Regions from separate parts of the Kitasatospora sp. NBC_01287 genome, predicted to be linked through region 1. Evidence: riboswitches for the same ligand, from Rfam matches in the RefSeq annotation. Region 1 holds a riboswitch; each other region holds the start of a gene.

Region 1 (4,201 bases):
GCCGGACGGCGCGACCAGGGCGAGCGGGCCGTGGCCCGCACGCTCGGCCAGCCGGTCGAGCAGGGCTGCCAGCGCGCTCGCGCGACCGGCGAACCAGCGGGCGTCCTGTGGCCCGAAGGCGGCCAGGCCCAAGTACGGGCAGGGGAGGTCGGGCTCGGCCGGCACCGCCCCGGAGGGCGCCCCGGGCACGAGGACCATCGGCGCGGGGGGCACCGGCGCGGGGGGCACCGGCACGGGGTGCATCGGCACGGGGGGCACCGGCACGGTGGGTGCGACCTCGGCGTCGGCCACGGGGTCGGCGAGGCGCAGCAGTGCGCCCTGGGCGTCCAGCAGCGCGTCGCAGCGGCGGGCCAGATCGGGGCCGGCCGGCTTGCCGCCGTTCTCGATCTTGCTGAGATAGCCCTTGCTGTAGTGCAGCAGTCGGGAGAGCGCGCTGAGCGAGAGGCCGCGCTCGGTCCGAAGACGGCGCAGCTCGGCGCCGAACTCCGGCTGCGGGGCGGCGGACGGGTGGACGGGATGCCCCGTCGGCGGAAGCCGGTCCATGCGTAACCCCATGACGGCCTGTCGGATCTACCGGTTCTGTCATCGACAGGTTACCGGCTGTGATGGGGTCCTCCCGGCATCCCGGATCGGGATACCGCAGATCCGATGCCGAGGGTCCACCCCCGCAGATCCGACCCCCGCAGATCCGGCGCCGGGAGCCGACGCCGAGCGGCCGACACCGAGCAGTGGCCGCCGAGCAGTGGCCGCCGAAAAGCCGCCGGCCGGTCGGCAGGTGGAGGACCTGTCGACCGGCCGGGCGGTTCAGCTGCGGCTGGTGATCACCGGAGTGATCAGTACGCCGAGTGGGTCTGCCAGAAGGCCCACGCCTGGTTCGGGCTGCCGTACGTGGTGTTCATGTACTGCAGCGCCCACTTGAGCTGGGTGGCGGGGTTGGTCGCCCAGTCGGAACCGGCCGATGCCATCTTGTTGCCGGGCAGGGCCTGCGGCAGGCCGTAGGCGCCGGAGCTCGGGTTGGTGGCGGTGACGTTCCAGCCGCTCTCGTGGGTGATGATCTGGTCGAACGACGCCAGCTGGTCGGCCGGGACGATGGAGGCGGCGAGCGCCTGCAGCGAGCCCGGGCTGTTGTCGGTCGGGGCCGTGACGGCGGCGGCGGGCGCGGCCGGAGCGGCGGCCTGGGTGCTGGTGCTGGTGCTCGGCGCGGCCGGGGCGCTCTGCTGCTTGGCGGGCGCGGCGGCGGCCGGGGCCGGGGCGGCCTGCGGGGCAGCGGCGGCCTGGGCGTCGCCCAGCACCAGGTGCTGGCCGGGGTAGAGCACGTCCGGACCCTGGTTCAGCACGGACTTGTTCAGGTCGTACAGCTTCTGCCAGCCGCCCTGGACGTTGTGGGTGGTGGCGATCTTGGAGAGCCAGTCGCCGCTCGCCACGGTGTAGCCGGCCGGCGCGGCGGCGGGGGCCGGGGTGGCCTGCGCGGCAGCGGCGGGCGCGGCCGGGGCCGGGGCGGAGGTCCGCTGGACCGGAGCCTGCTGGTGGGTGGCGGCCTGGGGAGCGGTGTAGGCGTGGCCGGCACCGTGGTGGTGGCCGTAGCCGCCCTGGTGGAGCGGGGCCGCGCTGGCGCCGGTGGCGGCGATCACGGGCAGGCCGGCGCCGACACCGGCGACGACGGCGATGGCGACGGCGCGCTTGATGGTGGCGCGGCTGGGCAGGCTGGAGCGACCGTTGACGGACAGCATGAAAAAGCGTTTCCTCTCCCACGCCTGCGAGGTGAGCTGTCGGATTCGGGCTGGAGTTGCCCGGCCGCGCAATGCGCGGCTTCACCCCAAGTCCCACCCGGAGAAATCCGGGTGGGACGACTTACCTTGGGTCCCCCGCCCCTGCCGTGGTGCTTTGGATGCACGTGCCCGCTCCGTCCGGCGGCAGGATTCGGCGTTCCGGAGAGCGGGGTTCGTGTGAAGACGAACGAGATGCACCGTAAGCGGGTCGAAGGTCCTATCACAAGCCGATGTGAGGTGTCTCATGTTCGGCTTCGCGACAGGCTTTCCGATTCCCGCGTGATTCCCTTCACAAAGCGGGGCCGTTATCTCCCCGTGATTTGATAATCCGTCAGCCCGCGTGCCAGCCCAGTGGGTCGACGCCGCCCGGCACGGCCCCGGCCGGGTCGTAGGGGGTGCGGGTCAGCACGAAGCTGCCCAGGTCGAGGTGGCTGACCGAGCCGTCGTCGGCCCGCACGACGCGCAGCGTCTCCCCGGCGTAGTAGCCCTCCAGGCCGATCCAGGTGCCGTCGGACTCCGGCTGGAAGGCCGAGCTGCGCGCCTGGCTGCCGAGCGCGGTGAGTTCCAGGACCTGGCCCGCCCGCAGGTGCAGGGCCAGCGCGGTGGGCCCCCAGTACCAGGGCCCGGTCAGCGCGAGCAGCTCCGGATCGGCGTCGGTGAACGGGCGCCAGGGCTCGGGGATGCGCGGTTCGCGCTCGGCAACGATGGCGACCAGGTCGATGGCCACGTCCCAGACCGCCGCGCTGGCCGTCACGTTGGTGAGCGTGACGGCCGCCACATCGTCCTCCGGGCTCAGCCAGAGGCCGGCCAGGAAGCCGGGCATCGAACCGCCGTGGCCGATCAGCAGCCGGCCGTCCCGGCGCAGCAGCTGCAGCCCGAGCCCGTAGCAGGCGGTCCAGTCGCCCTCCGGCGCGCCGGCCGGCAGGCGCATCTCGGCGAGCGTGGCGGGGGCGAGCACCTTCTCGGCGCCGCCCGCGGCGGTGCCGGCCAGGAACGAGGCCCAGCGGGCGAGGTCGGCGGTGGTGGACCAGAGCTGGCCGGCCGGTGCCATCAGGGCGGTGTCGGTGAGCGGCTCGGGGAGCATCACGTCCGCCCACGGGTGCACCGCGAAGCCGCCCGCGTGCGGGGCCTGCGGCAGCAGCGTGGTGCGGGTCAGGCCGAGCGGCTCCAGCACCTCCTGGCGCAGCGCCTCGCCCCAGGGCAGGCCGCGGACCTTGGCCACCAGTGCGCCGAGCAGTGCGTAGCCGGTGTTGGAGTAGTGGAAGCGTTCGCCGGTGGCGTGCCGGAACGGCTGGTCCTCCAGCAGGTGGCCCAGCTCGGGGCGCAGCTCGCCGGCGGTGCGCTCCCACCAGGGGCCGGGCGTCTCGGCGGCCAGACCGCTGGTGTGGCTGAGCAGTTGGCGGATGGTGGCGCCGCCTGCGGCGGTGTCGGGCAGGTGCTGCTCCAACGGGTCGGCCAGGTCGATCAGGCCTTCGTCGCGCAGCCGCATGACCAGGACCGCGACGAAGGTCTTGGTGATCGAGCCGATCCGGTACTGGACGTTCTCGTCCGGTGCGTGACCCTCGATCATGCTGCGGGCGCCGGTCCACACCAGGTGGCCGCCGCGAACCACCGCGGCGGCCAGGGAAGGGGTTCGGCCCTGCGCCTGGCCGACGGCGACGCGGCGCAGCAGTGCCCGTCGGGTCCCGGGCAGGAGTTCGGGTGCGGTCAGGGCAGGGGGTGACAGCTCGTCGGCTCGCTGCTCGTTGAAGGGCAACTCGGCGGCCGGGTCGGTCATCTGAACTCGCATTCGCAGCTGGGACGGGGGCAGCGGCACGCGCTGGACCGCTCGACCTTACCGGGGCCGACCCGACGTTGCGCGGCATTAAATCCGACTCGTTCGACCGCGCCGCGCGCCCGCCACCGACCGCGCCGCGCGCCCCCGTCCATGGTCGCCCCGCCCCTGCCCCCGCCGCTGTTCGAACGCCCGCTATGCTGCACCCGGCCGCCCGGCAGGCGGGCCCGGCGCAAGGGGGAGACGGTGCAGCAGTCCGATCAAGGCAGCGATCTGACGGATCTTCAGACAAGCCGCCCGCACCCTGCCCGGATCTACGACTACTGGCTCGGTGGCAAGGACAACTTCCCGCCGGACCGGGAGGCGGCCGAGCACGCGATCAGCGTCTCGGCGGACATCCCGGCCGCCGCCCGGGAGAACCGCGCCTTCCTGCGCCGGGCGGTGCAGCTGGTCGCGCGGGCCGGGATCCGGCAGTTCATCGACATCGGCGCGGGCCTGCCCTCGCCCGGCAACGTCCACCAGGTGGCGCAGGACGTCGACCCGCTGGCCCGGGTGGTCTACGTGGACAACGACCCGATCGTGCTCACGCACGGCCGCGCGCTGCTCTCCGACAACCGCACGACCACGGTGCTGACCGGGGATGTCCGCGACCTGGACG
Region 2 (4,201 bases), 5.8 Mb from region 1:
CTGGTCAAGGCGCTGGAGGCGGGCCAGGTGCCGGGCGCGGCCGAGCCGCTGGACGTGGCCGCCGCCGCCTACCTGCTGCGCAGTCGCGGCTGGACCAGGCTGGTCGCCGAGGCCGGTGAGCAGGCCGAGCGGGCCGGTGCCGAGGACGCGGCCGCCGAGTCGGCCCGACTGGTGGAGAAGCTCCAGGAGGAGCTGACCGCCACCCGCGCGGCGGCCCGTGCCGACCTGGAGCGCCAGCGCGCGGAGGCCGAGGGCACCCGCAAGGAGTTGGAGGCGCTGCGCAAGAAGTTGCGCGGGCTGGAGAGCGACACCCGCCGGGCCCAGGCCGAGAGCCGCAAGCTGCAGGCCGAGCTGACCGCCGCCGCCGGGGCCGCCGCCACCGAGCGCGGCGCCGCCGAGAGCGAGGCCCGGCGGCTCAAGCACCGGGTGGCCGAGCTGGAGACCGCGCTGGAGGCCGGGCGCCGCTCGGCCCGCGAGGGGCGCAGTGTGGAGGACATGCGGCTGCGGCTGCTGCTCGACACGGTGCTGCAGTCGGCCCAGGGCCTGCAGCGCGAGCTGGCGCTGCCGGTCACCCAACTGCACCCGGCCGACCTGGTGGACGCGGTGGTCCCGGGCTCGGCCTCGCCGCACGACGTGGCCCGGCGCGGGCTGGCCGAGGACGACCCGGCGCTGCTCGACCAGCTGTTGGCGATCCCGCAGGTCCACCTGGTGGTGGACGGCTACAACGTGACCAAGACCGGCTATCCGACACTGCCGCTGGAGCAGCAGCGGATGCGGCTGCTGGGCGGGCTCGCGATGCTGGCGCAGCGCACCCAGGCCGAGGTGACCTGCGTCTTCGACGGCCAGGACCTGGACGTGCCGGTGATCATGGCACCGCCGCGCGGGGTGCGGGTGCGGTTCAGCCGGACCGGGCAGACCGCCGACGAGCTGATCCGGCAGCTGGTGCGGGCCGAGCCGCAGGGCCGTCCGGTGGTGGTGGTCTCGGCCGACCGGGAGGTGGCCGACGGCGTGCGGAAGGCCGGTGCGCGCCCGGTCGCCTCGGTGCTGCTGCTGAACCGGCTGGCGCGCAGTTGACCAGCGCTCAGCTGGTGAAGACCAGGTGAACACCTGCGGGTGACAGGTGGTTGGTGACCACGGGGGAGTGGCGCGGGGATCTGATGTTCACTAGGGTCTGGCGTCAAACCTATTTTTCCGGCCACTCATCCGTTCGGGTGAGACCGGTAGAAGAAGGAGCAGTCCCTTGGCGTCCCACCGCCGTCCCAAGCAGTCGAGCCGCGCGCGGATCTCCGTGCTCACCGCCGCTGCGGCGACCGCGGTCGCACTCTCCTCGCAGAGTGGGGCCTGGGCTGATCCGGCGCCCACGATCGACCAGGTCAAGGCGCAGATCGACGACCTGAACAACCAGCAGGAAGCGGCGGCCGAGAAGTACGACGGCGCCAAGGAGCGCGGCGACGAGCTGCGCCAGCAGGCCTCCCAGCTGCAGGACCAGGTGGCGCGCTCCCAGGACCAGGTGACCCAGCTGCAGACCGGCCTGGCCGGGGTGGCGGCCGACCAGTACCAGAACGGCGGGATCGATCCGTCCGTCCAGCTGATGCTCAACTCCAACCCGAGCGCCTACCTGGACCAGGCGTCCAGCATGCAGGTGGCCTCCAGCACCGAGGCGAACGCGCTGAGGTCCGTGCAGAGCCAGGAGCGCAACCTCGACCAGGAGAAGAAGGAAGCGGCCGACACGCTGGCCCAGTTGGACTCGGCCACCCAGGAGCTGAACCAGGCCAAGGCGGACGTGCAGGCCAAGCTGGCCGCCGCGCAGAAGCTGCTCAACTCGCTGAGCGCCTCGCAGCGGGCCCAGCTCGCCGCCCAGGACCGCGCCTCGCGCAGCAGCGCCCGCACCGACCTCAGCACCCTGGACCTGCCGCCGGCCTCCGGCTACGCGGGCCAGGCCGTCCAGGAGGCGCTCAGCCGGCTCGGCGACTCCTACGTCTGGGGCGCCACCGGCACCACCACCTTCGACTGCTCGGGCCTGATGCAGTGGGCCTACGCGCAGGCCGGCGTCTCGCTGCCGCGCACCTCGCAGGAGCAGGCCACGGTGGGCGCCAACGTGGGCACCAACATCGCCAACGCGCAGCCCGGCGACCTGATCATCTACGGCAGCGACCGGCACCACGTGGCCATGTACATCGGCAACGGCAAGGCCGTGCACGCGCCGCACACCGGTGACGTGGTCCGGATCGCCGACGCCGTCTCGATCGGTCAGATCAACACGATCCGCCGGCCCTGACCCACCGTCGCCCCGCCGTGCCGGGCGCACTGCTGATCCCCCGTCACCCTTCGCGTGTGACGGGGGACACTTCTTCGTGCACCGTGTGATCACTTGCCGGTGATCCCCCTAGCACGGAGAGTCAAAGTTTCCGGGTTTTTCCGACAAGGATTTGAACGGATCACAGATTTGTTACTAGGGTCGGCAATCAGACCCACGCGATGGTGATCACCCGACCCGGGTGACGGCGCGGGCACCGCCGAGTCTGGAAAGCAGCACGGGCAGTTGACTGCCCGACGGATCTCCTTCGGGAAGGCTGCGGACCGGAGCCGGGGAACCACGTTCCTCGGGGTGAATCGGCGCCAGGTCGGCCACGGGCCGGTGAGGCGTCGTAGGGCATCTCTTCCAGCCCGAACCCGTCAGCTCACCCGGTAGGCGGTTCGAGGGAAGAAGGATTCGTGGCGTCCCATCGTCGTCCCAAGCCCGTCGGTCGTACCCGCGCGTCGATCCTGACCGCCGCCGCCGCGACCGCCATGGCGCTCTCCTCGCAGGGCGCGGCGCACGCCGACCCGGCGCCCTCGCTCGACCAGGTCAAGTCCCAGGTCGACGATCTGAACAACCAGGCGGAGCAGGCCACCGAGCAGTACGACGGGGCCCAGGCCCAGCAGCAGACGCTGCAGAAGCAGGTCGGCGACCTGCAGGACCAGGTGGCGCGGCAGCAGGACCAGGTGACCAACCTGCAGGCCGGGCTGGCCTCGGTGGCCGCCGACCAGTACGCCAACAACGGCATATCGCCGACCGTCCAGATGATGCTCTCGTCCAATCCGGACAGCTTCCTCACCCAGGCCAGTTCGATCAGCCAGCTCAACAGCACCCAGGCGGAGACGCTGAAGGAGTTGCAGGGCGATGAGCGGGTGCTCGACCAGTCCAAGTCCGACGCGCAGACCAAGCTCGCCGCCCTGGACGCCACCACCCAGCAGCTGAAGACGGCCAAGGCGACCATCCAGGCCAAGCTGGCGCAGGCCCAGAGCCTGCTCAACTCGCTCACCGAGCAGCAGCGCCAGCAGATGGCCGCCGCGCAGGCGAAGGCCGACGCCGCCGCCAAGGCCGCCGCCGACCAGGCCGCCGCGCAGGCGAAGGCGGCCGCTGCCGCCAAGGCGCAGTCCGACGCCCAGGCCGCCGCCTCGCGCGACTCCTCCCGCACCGACCTGGGCAGCTCCTCCGGCACGGCCACCGCACCGGCCGCGCCTGCCGCGCCGACCACCGGCAGCTCGGCCGCCGCCGCCGCGATCGCCGCCGCCGAGAGCAAGCTCGGCTCGCCGTACAAGTACGGCACCGAGGGTCCCAGCACCTTCGACTGCTCGGGCCTGATGCAGTGGGCCTACGCGCAGGCCGGGGTCTCGCTGCCGCGCACCTCCGAGGAGCAGGCCGCGAGCGGCACCAACGAGGGCACCAACATCGCCAACGCGCAGCCGGGCGACCTGCTGATCTTCAACAACTACGGCCACGTCGGCATGTACGTGGGTGGCGGTGTGATGATCCACGCGCCGCGTGCCGGTGAGAACGTCAAGTACGAGTCGGCCACCGTGATGGGGATCGAGGCGATCGTCCGCCCCTGACGGCTCCTGACGTACCCGACGTCCCTGGCGGGGCGTCACCCAGGCCCGGTCTCCAGCACGGAGGCCGGGCTTTCGGCGTTCTGGTGTCCGATTGTGGATCAAATATTCGTATCGGTGGGGGTTTGGACTCATCCGTCCTGACTCGCTAACGTCTGCGCTCGGACCTCAGCTCCTCCGAGGGCTCACCCCGAGCTCTCACGGCGATTGGAGTCGTCAGCCGATGGCGATCACACCCCCGTCGGGCACCGCGCGCCGATTCGCCCGGGTGCTGGCGGTCACCGCCGCCGCCACCACCGCCCTGGCGATGACGGCCACCGCGCAGGGC
Region 3 (4,201 bases), 3.5 Mb from region 1:
CGGCATCCCCGGTCAGTCCGGTGATGGCCTGCTCCAGCCGGGCCCCCAGGTCGGCGGTGACCCGGATGCCGACCAGCCGGCGCAGTCCGCCCAGGCCGCCGGGCACGTGCTTGTAGAGCGAGGGGGCGGCCACCTTGGCTCGCAGGGCCACGCCCGCCAGGGTCAGGGCCTCGGGGCCCTCGGCGTCGATCAGTGCGAGCGCGTGGTCGACCACCAGGTCGGGGGTGAGTCCGGCGCGGGGCATCAGGCCACCTCGGCGAAGAAGGGGAGCAGGGCGTCGGCGGTGGCCTGCGGGTAGTCCGCCATCGGGTAGTGCCCGGCACCGTCGATCATCACCTTACGGGCGTTCATCACACTGGCTTGACGGTCCGCGACCATTTCCGGGTTCGGGAAGTCGGGGTCCTTGCTGCCCATCACCACCAGCACCGGGCAGCGCAGCTCCTCGGCCCAACCGGTCGGGCCGGCGTCGCCGCGGACCTGGCCGCGGGTGGCCCGGCGCCGGCCCGGGGTGCGCAGCGCGGCCACCAGGCCGGCCACGTACCGCTCGTGGTCGGCGGGCTTGGTGGTCGGCATGGCCATCTTGTTCAGGTAGTAGCCCCAGGCCTTCGGGAAGGCGATCACCACGGAGCCGAGCAGGTGGACCATGGCGCGGGTCAGCAGGCCGGGGGCCGGCTGCTCGACGAAGGCGTCCAGCAGGACGACCCCGGCCACCCGCTCCGGCGCCAGCGTGGCGGCCCGCACCGCGGTGGCGCCGGTGTAGGACTGGCCGACCAGGGTGGCCCGCGTGAGGTCCAGGTGGGCCAGCAGCGCGACCACGTCGGTGGCGACCGCGGCGGGGGAGTAGTCGTCCCAGGTGATGGAGGACTCGCCGAAGCCCCGGAGGTCCATGGTGATCACCCGGTGCCCCGCGGCGGTGAGCAGCGGCCGCAGGTGCCGGTAGGCGGCGCGGGAGTCGAGCATCCCGGGCAGCAGCACGACCGGGGTGCCCGGGCCCGCGGTGTCGTCGAAGGCGATGGTGCCGCCGGGGAGCTGCAGGTACTGGGTCTGCGGGGTGGTGGTGGCGTTCATGGGGTGGACCTCCTGGTCCGGCGTGCGGTGGGCGCCGGCCCCTTGCCGACACCCACAAAGCTATGGCTAATAGCCTTAGCCGTCAAGTTCTGCCCGCGCCCGCGTCCGCCTGCCCTCGCCCCACCTGTCCGCGCCCCGCCTGCCCGCGCCCCTGCGTCTCCTCGCCCGCCCGCGCCCTCAGAGGCCGTCGGCCCGGAACGGGTCGTGCTCGGCGAGCAGCTTCTCCAGTCGGGCCTGGTCGACCCGGGTGACGATCTCGCCGGCCTCCTGACGGTCGCGGACCACTTTGGCCAGCGTGAAGGCGGAGGTGGTCGCGTAGAGCAGGCCGAGGGCGAGGAAGGCGCGCATCCAGGAGCTCACCGGGAGACAGGCGATTCCGACCGAGAGCCCGCCGAGGGAGAGCGCGAAGGAGAGGATCGCCTGGAGGTAATAGGCGGACGTGGTCCGCGGCTGTACCGAGGAAGTCATACCCGAAGGATTGCCAACTCCCGTGTTCGGCACATGAGTACGGCTACTCAGATCGGCGCTCGGCGAGTGGGTCCGAGGCTCCTGTTATGACGGGAGCATGACGCTCAATGAGTGTGACAATCCGATCGGAGCGGGCTTGGAATCACGGCCTCCTGGGATTAACGTTTGATAACGCAGCGCGGTCGGCAACGCCGTACCCGAAACGGCACCGTGCGCCGTCGCCTAATCCAGGACTCGGCCCACGGGCCGGGCCGGGAGCCGGGGAACCACGTTCCTTGGGGTGAATCGGCTCGACCCAGGCTGTAAGCGCCCAGGTCGGACCGTAGGAGACCTTCCTGCTCCGAACCCGTCAGCTAACCCGGTAGGCGCGAGGGAAGGAAAGGAGCGCGCCCCCGTGGCGTTGACGCACCCCCCGGAGAGCCGCCTCGAGGCGAGCGGTACCGGACTGCTCGACCACCCCGGCATGACGGCGGAGGCCGCCCGGCACCGGGTGCCCCGCCAGGCGCGGGTCGGTGCTCCAGCCCTCGGTGTCACCGCGATGGCCGCCGCGCTCGGCGCCACCGGGCTGACCGCCGGCGCGGCCGCCGCTGCCACCCCGAACCCGGCGCCCGCCGCTCCGATCGCCGCCCCGGACGGGACGCCGGCCGCCACGGACGGTGCCGCCGACCCCGGCCTGGCCCTGGCCGCGCGGATCCAGCAGCAGGCGGACAGCCGCACCGCCACGGAGGAGGCCGCGCGCCTGGAGGCGGCCAACGAGGCGGCCGCCAAGCGGGCCGCGCAGCAGGCCGTCCAGGTCCGGCAGGCGCCCGCCGCCGCCGACGCCGAGGCCGCCGCACCCCGGGCCGAGCCGTCCGCCGAGGCTCCGGCCCTGGCGGTGCCCCAGCCGGCTGACGTCCAACTGCCGCTGACCAAGTACACGTTGAGCGCGCTCGGCCAGGCCGGCGGGCACTGGGCGCAGCTGCACACCGGTCTCGACTTCGCCGCCCCAGCCGGCACCCCGGTCACCGCGGTGGCCGGCGGGCAGGTCAGCTCGGCGGGCTGGTCCGGCGCCTACGGCTACCGGGTGATCCAGACCCTGCCGGACGGCACCGAGCTCTGGTACTGCCACCTCGCCACGATCGCCGTCCCGGCGGGCCCGCTCGCGCAGGGCGCGGTGCTCGGTACGGTCGGCGCCACCGGCACCATGGCCGCCCCGCCCGGCGCGGGCCCCGCCGGACCGCGCCTGCGCCTGGAGGTCCGCCCCGGTGGCGGCGCCCCGGTCGAGGCGGCCGGCTGGCTGCACGCCCACGGCGTCACCCCGTAGCGTCCGGCTGCCGCCCGGCGTCACCCCGTGGCGTCGGGCGGCTCCGTGGTGTCCGGCCACGGCGCGGTGTCCGGCTGCTCGGTGGTGTCCGCCGCCCCCGGCCAGTCACCGAGGTCCGGCAGGTCCACCAGCCCGCGCTTGACGATGTAGCCGTCCACCTCGGCGGCCCCCGGCTCCGGGGCCAGGTCCTGGTACTCGGTCAGCAGCAGCGCGGGCAGGCCGGGAACGGTCCACTCGCCGAGCAGCCGCAACGCCTCGGCCTGCACCGCCGCCTCGAAGGCCGGGAAGTCGCCGGCCAGTTCGGGTGGCATCGGCAGGCCCAGCGCGGTGCGCCCGGCCAGGTTGCGGTAGCTGCGCTGCATCAGGCGGTTCTCGACCAGCAGCCGGGCGCCGTCGGTGGCCATCCCGATCGACAGCAGCACGCCCTCGGTCCAGCCGGCCGCGCCCTCGGGCTGGTCGAGGTCGGCCAGCTGTGCGAACGCCTCGATCCGGTCCTGCTCGGGCAGCGCCCGGAAGCCGTCCAGCCAGGCCCGCACGGCGTCCGGCCCGGCGGCGGCCACTCCCGCCTCGCGCAGCAGCAGGGTGTAGAGCCGGGGCCAGGTGAGCAGGTGCGGCTGGCGCAGCAGCCCGGCCAGCAGCTCGCCCTGCCAGTCGGCCTCCTCGCGCAGGCGCTGCTGCCGCTTGGCGTTGAGCCGCTTGGCGGCCCGCTGATGGTCGATCAGCAGCCGTACCGCCGCGCCGTAGGCCAACGGGGACTGCTCGGCGGGCGGCTGGACGTAGAGGTGGATCCGCTCGTACAGCAGCTCCTGGAGCAGGTCCGAGGTCAGCACGGGGAAGCCCTCGCGCAGCTGGGCGTCACCCAGTTCGAGCAGTGTCAGCACCGCGTCCACCGCTGCCGCGGGGACCGGTTCGAGGCCCTGCTCCTGGGCCCATCGCAGCAGCTCAGCGGTGTGCGGTCGGGGTGCGAGCCGCAGGTCTTCCTGGTCCATGGCAGGTACGGTAACCGCTCGCGGGCGCACTACCGTACCTGCCATGCACCCCGTCCTGCTCACCGGACCGCGGCTGACCATCCGCGAGTTCCACCACGTGCCGCGCGACATCGACGCCCTGCACGCGATCTTCGGCGATCCCGAGACCGCCCGCTTCCTGCCCTTCGAGCCGCGGGACCGGGAGGACTGCGCCGACCAGGTGGCCCTCTACCTGGAGGAGGCGGAGAACCACCCGCGCACCGTCTACCGGCTGGCCGTCACGCTGACCGAGGAGGGCGAGGACGCGGTGCCGCTGGGCAACGCGGTGCTCGGCGTGGAGGGCGTGGAGAGTCAGCGTGCGGCCTTCATCGGCTACGCGCTGCGCCGGGACGCC
Region 4 (4,201 bases), 7.3 Mb from region 1:
CGTGGGCCAGCGCCGCTACGTGCCCGTGCTGCGCAAGATCGAGGGCTTCACGGCGGCGGTGCGCTCGGTGCTCGGGCTCGGGGCCGAGCAGGTCGAGGAGTTGGTGCACCACACCCTCTTCACCGTCGAGGGCGGTCACGCGGCCGCCGGTGTGCTGCTGGACCGAGGCTGCACCGCGATCATCTGCGGCAGCGACCTGATGGCGCTCGGCGCGATCCGCGCGGTGCGTCAGCGCGGCCTGAGCGTGCCCGGCGACGTCTCGGTGGTCGGCTTCGACGACTCGCCGCTGATGGCCTTCACCGACCCGCCGCTCACCACCATCCGCCAGCCCGTCGAGGCGATGGCCATCGCGGCGGTGGACGCGCTGCTGGAGGAGGTCGGCGGGGAGTCGGGCCAGCGCGCCGAGTTCATGTTCCAGCCCGAGCTGGTGGTGCGCGGCTCCACGGGGGCCCGCGCGCACCGCGGGGAGTAGCCGGCCGCACGGGCGCCGCCACCGGGCGGCGCGGCGCGGCACGGTGGCACCGCACAGCACTCGCGACGGCACAGCACTCACGACGGCACAGCACTCGCGACAGCACAGCACTCACGACGGCACAGCACTCACGACGGCACGGCGCCGCGGGTTCCGAGCGGACCCGCGGCGCCGTGCCGTGCTGCGTGCCGAGTGCTGCGTACGCGCGTGCCGGGCGGGCGGGTCAGCCGTCGGTGTCCGGCGTGCTGTCCACCACGGCCGCGGGTCCCCTTCGCGGTCGGTGCGGGCCGCGGCACGCACCGGCACGCCCGAGGGCCGTCTCCCCTGGGGGGAGACGGCCCTCTTGGCTGCCCTGCGGTTGCGATCGGCGGGGCCGATCGGCACATGTCCGTCCGTGTGCGTACTTCACTACGTCCACGGCATCGCGTACTTCACTACGCGTCGGTCACCACGCGTACTTCACTACGCGCGCGCCGGCTGGATCAGACCCGGCCGGCGAAGTCCGGGGCGTAGTTGGCGATGGTCTCGTACTTCACGCCCGCGCTCGGGTTGGCGGCCTCGACGAACTGGCCGTTGCCCACGTAGATGGCGACGTGGTAGACGCCCGAGTCCTGGCCGTTGTTCGACCAGAACAGCAGGTCGCCCGGCTGCAGGCTGTTCATCGACACCGGGGTGCTGGCGGCGGCCTGGTCGGCGGCGACGCGCGGGATGGAGATCCCGGCCTTGGCCATCGCCGCCTGGGTCAGGCCGGAGCAGTCCCAGCCGCCGTTGCCGGTGCCGCCGTAGATGTAGGCCTGGCCGACCTGGGACTCGGCGAAGCTGATCGCCGCGGCCATCGAGCCGCTCGCCGCCGGCGCGCTGGTGGCGCTGCTGGTGGCGGCGGTGGTCTGGGCGGGCACGGCCGGGGCCGGCGCCGGTGCCGGTGCCGGGGTGCTGGCGGGAGCGGAGGTGGTGGTGCCCTGCGAGCCGCCCAGGGACAGGTGCTGGCCCGGGTAGAGGACGTCGGGGCCGTGGGTCAGGACCGACTTGTTGAGGTCGTAGAGCTTCTGCCAGCCGCCGTCCACGTGGTGGGCGTTGGCGATGGTGGAGAGCCAGTCGCCGGCCTGCACGGTGTAGCTCTGGTCGCCCTGGGAGTGGTTCCAGTGGCCCCAGCTCCCGTGGCTCGAGGAGCCCTGGTCGGAGGAGCCCTGGGTCGAGCCGCTCTGCGCCGGGGTGCTCTGCGCCGGGGCGCTGGGGGCGGGGGTGCTCGGCGCCGGGGTGCTGGTGCTGCCGGTGGAGGAGGAGCCGGTGTTGACGACCGGGGCGGGGCCGCCCTGGGTCAGGCCGGCCTGCACGGAGCAGACGGGCCAGGCGCCGGGGCCCTGGTCGGCGAGCACCTTCTCGGCGACGGCGATCTGCTGGTCCTTGGTGGCCTGGTTGGCCTGCGCGGCGTACTGGGTGCCGCCGTAGGCGGCCCAGGTGGAGGCGCTGAACTGCAGGCCGCCGTAGTAGCCGTTGCCGGTGTTGATGCTCCAGTCGCCGGTGCTCTCGCACTGGGCGACCTTGTCCCAGGTGGAGACCGAGGCGGCGGAGGCGGTGGTGGCGGTGATGCACGGCAGGCTCAGGCCGAGGCCCAGCAGACCGGTGGCGGCGATCACCCGGCGGGTGGTGCGGGACGGACGGGTCGTGCCGGTGGTGGGCAGCATAAAGACGCGATCCTCTCCTACGCCTGCGAGGTGAGCTGTCGGATTCGGACTGGAGTTGCCCGGCCGCGCTGCTGCGCGGCTTCACCCCTAGCCCCGATCACCGGTCCGAAGACCGGCGCCTGGGCGGCTTACCTGGTTCCCCCGCTCCTGCCGTGGCTGCGTTTTCGCGCTGCCAGCGCGGTCGGTGGCAGGACTAGGCGTCCGGCGCGCTGGGTCCGTGTGACCACGAACGGGGAGCACGTTAGACAGAGATAAGTTGAAATCGCAAACAGCTGTGATGGCCATCACACCGGCTCCACGAGTGCTTCAAGATCGCCCCGGAGTGACAGCTGAGGGGGTGTCGGGGGAGTGAGGCTCCCGGCGTCGGCAACTGGCCCGCCGGGCACGGAAGGTGCTGGCCCCTCAGGCGCTCGGACGCTGATGGGCCGTCCGTTCCGCGGGGTCGGCGGCGGCCGGGTGAGCAGAGAAATTCACTGCCGGAGACGGGTCGGCGAGCGGGGTGGGAGTCCGGTGGGGCGCGGGGCGGTGTGACAGGTCGACATCAACTGAATGTCCGATTTGCCCCTTCTGTCACTCCGTCAGGACGACGCCGCGAACCGCTCCCTGCCGCCCCCTCGGCCGCGGCCGTGGACGCCCCCGCTTGTCATCGGTTCGTCATCTGCTCGCCACCTCGCCGGGGCCGGGCGGGGCCGGGCGGGGCCGCGGGGGTAGCCCGCCGGTGGCCCGCCGATCGTCTGTCGACCGTCTGCCGAGCGCCCGTCGGAGCGCCGTCCAAGCGGCTGTCGAGTGCCCGTCGGAGCGCTCGTCGAGGAGCCGGAAGCGCGGACCAGCCGCCCGGGGGCACGCCACTGGCCCTGTCCCCGGTGTTCACCGTGGACAGGGCCAGGAGCGGTCCTGCTGAGTGTGTGCCGCGTTCTCCTACCGCGTCACTCGCCCGCGTCGGCCTCCTCGGCGAGCGCCCGCTCGGCGGCGGCCAGCTCCGCGGCGGCACGCTCGGCCGCCTCCTCGGCGGTCGGGGCGGGCAGAGCGGCCAGGTACGACGAGGCGATCAGCTGACCGATCGTCGGGTAGGCGCCCAGTGCGGCGGCGCTCGGGCAGCCGGTCTCCTCGGCGGCGGCGACCAGCAGCTCTTCCTCGACCTCGGGGCCGATCACCAGCGGCGCCAGCGCCGGGCGCTGCGAACCGGTGGCCCGCAGGTGCTCGACGGCGGCGGCCACCGACCCGGGCACGTCCAGCGCGGCCGCCACCACCGGCACCGCCAGGCGGGCCGCGAGCAGCACGCCGGTGATCCCGGCGGCATCGGCGGCGGCCTGGCCGCCGACCGTGGTCAGCACCACGCCGTCCGCCGCGGTGGTGATGGCGAAGAGTCGGGCGCGGTCGGCGCGGGCCAGGCCGGCCTCGGAGAGTCGCACGTGCACCGCCTCCGCCAGCAGCGGGTGCGGGCCGAGCGCCTCGGTCGGCAGCGCGCCGGTTTCGGCGGCCAGGGAGTGCAGGTCCGTCAGGTAGTCGTGCGGGCCGGGCAGCAGCGGCACCAGCACCGGGGCCGGGCGGCCGGCCTCCAGGGCGCCGGCGATCAAGCCCTCGACCGTCGCGGTCGGCCAGAACCGCGGGTGTGCGTTCGTTTCGTTCGGTTCGGCGCCCTCGTCCGCGTTCGCGGTCGGCTCGCCCTGGTACGGGTCCTGCTCCGCCGCCGGGGCGGTGGGCAGCCAGCCGGCGGCGACCTCGATGCCGGGCTGCTCGCCGCGGATCACCGAGACCAGCTCGTTCACCAGCGCGACCGCGGCCGGGGTGGCCACGGCGGGCACGGCGAGCACGAGTGCCGGTGCGCCGACCGGCACCTCCGGCCTCTCGGGCCGACGGTGGCGCCCCCGCGCGCGGGAGCCTGGCGTGCGGACGGGCAGTGGTGCGCCCGGGATGGCTGCAGTGCTCATGCCGGAGATCGTAGGACATGCGCGTGATCGCCCCGCATCCGGCCGGGCCTCCTCGCGCGTCATAGAAGGGGAGGGGGCGGTGCCGTGCGGGCCGCCAACCCGGACAAGCCGCG

What was found. A riboswitch is a leader RNA that binds a small molecule or an ion and turns the genes downstream of it on or off. The one in region 1 is predicted to bind cyclic di-AMP.
Region 2: another riboswitch for cyclic di-AMP. It lies ahead of OG455_RS29280 (NlpC/P60 family protein); the one in region 1 lies ahead of OG455_RS03345 (LysM peptidoglycan-binding domain-containing protein).
Region 3: another riboswitch for cyclic di-AMP. It lies ahead of OG455_RS18350 (M23 family metallopeptidase); the one in region 1 lies ahead of OG455_RS03345 (LysM peptidoglycan-binding domain-containing protein).
Region 4: another riboswitch for cyclic di-AMP. It lies ahead of OG455_RS35015 (transglycosylase family protein); the one in region 1 lies ahead of OG455_RS03345 (LysM peptidoglycan-binding domain-containing protein).

Annotation. Positions count from the first base shown of each region.
Region 1 covers NZ_JAPEPB010000001.1:846,475-850,675, reverse strand. The annotation lists gene OG455_RS03350 (helix-turn-helix domain-containing protein) at 1-543, opposite strand, end outside; gene OG455_RS03345 (LysM peptidoglycan-binding domain-containing protein) at 834-1,730, opposite strand; cyclic di-AMP (ydaO/yuaA leader) riboswitch at 1,739-1,936, opposite strand; gene OG455_RS03340 (serine hydrolase) at 2,101-3,480, opposite strand; gene OG455_RS03335 (SAM-dependent methyltransferase) at 3,790-4,201, shown strand, end outside.
Region 2 covers NZ_JAPEPB010000001.1:6,693,454-6,697,654, forward strand. The annotation lists gene OG455_RS29270 (NYN domain-containing protein) at 1-1,074, shown strand, start outside; gene OG455_RS29275 (NlpC/P60 family protein) at 1,241-2,278, shown strand; cyclic di-AMP (ydaO/yuaA leader) riboswitch at 2,542-2,709, shown strand; gene OG455_RS29280 (NlpC/P60 family protein) at 2,716-3,876, shown strand; gene OG455_RS29285 (C40 family peptidase) at 4,097-4,201, shown strand, end outside.
Region 3 covers NZ_JAPEPB010000001.1:4,320,560-4,324,760, reverse strand. The annotation lists gene OG455_RS18365 (TetR-like C-terminal domain-containing protein) at 1-244, opposite strand, end outside; gene OG455_RS18360 (alpha/beta fold hydrolase) at 244-1,068, opposite strand; gene OG455_RS18355 (YiaA/YiaB family inner membrane protein) at 1,246-1,536, opposite strand; cyclic di-AMP (ydaO/yuaA leader) riboswitch at 1,746-1,918, shown strand; gene OG455_RS18350 (M23 family metallopeptidase) at 1,931-2,839, shown strand; gene OG455_RS18345 (hypothetical protein) at 2,860-3,828, opposite strand; gene OG455_RS18340 (GNAT family N-acetyltransferase) at 3,872-4,201, shown strand, end outside.
Region 4 covers NZ_JAPEPB010000001.1:8,193,126-8,197,326, forward strand. The annotation lists gene OG455_RS35010 (LacI family DNA-binding transcriptional regulator) at 1-472, shown strand, start outside; gene OG455_RS35015 (transglycosylase family protein) at 955-2,157, opposite strand; cyclic di-AMP (ydaO/yuaA leader) riboswitch at 2,165-2,328, opposite strand; gene OG455_RS35025 (hypothetical protein) at 3,084-4,088, opposite strand.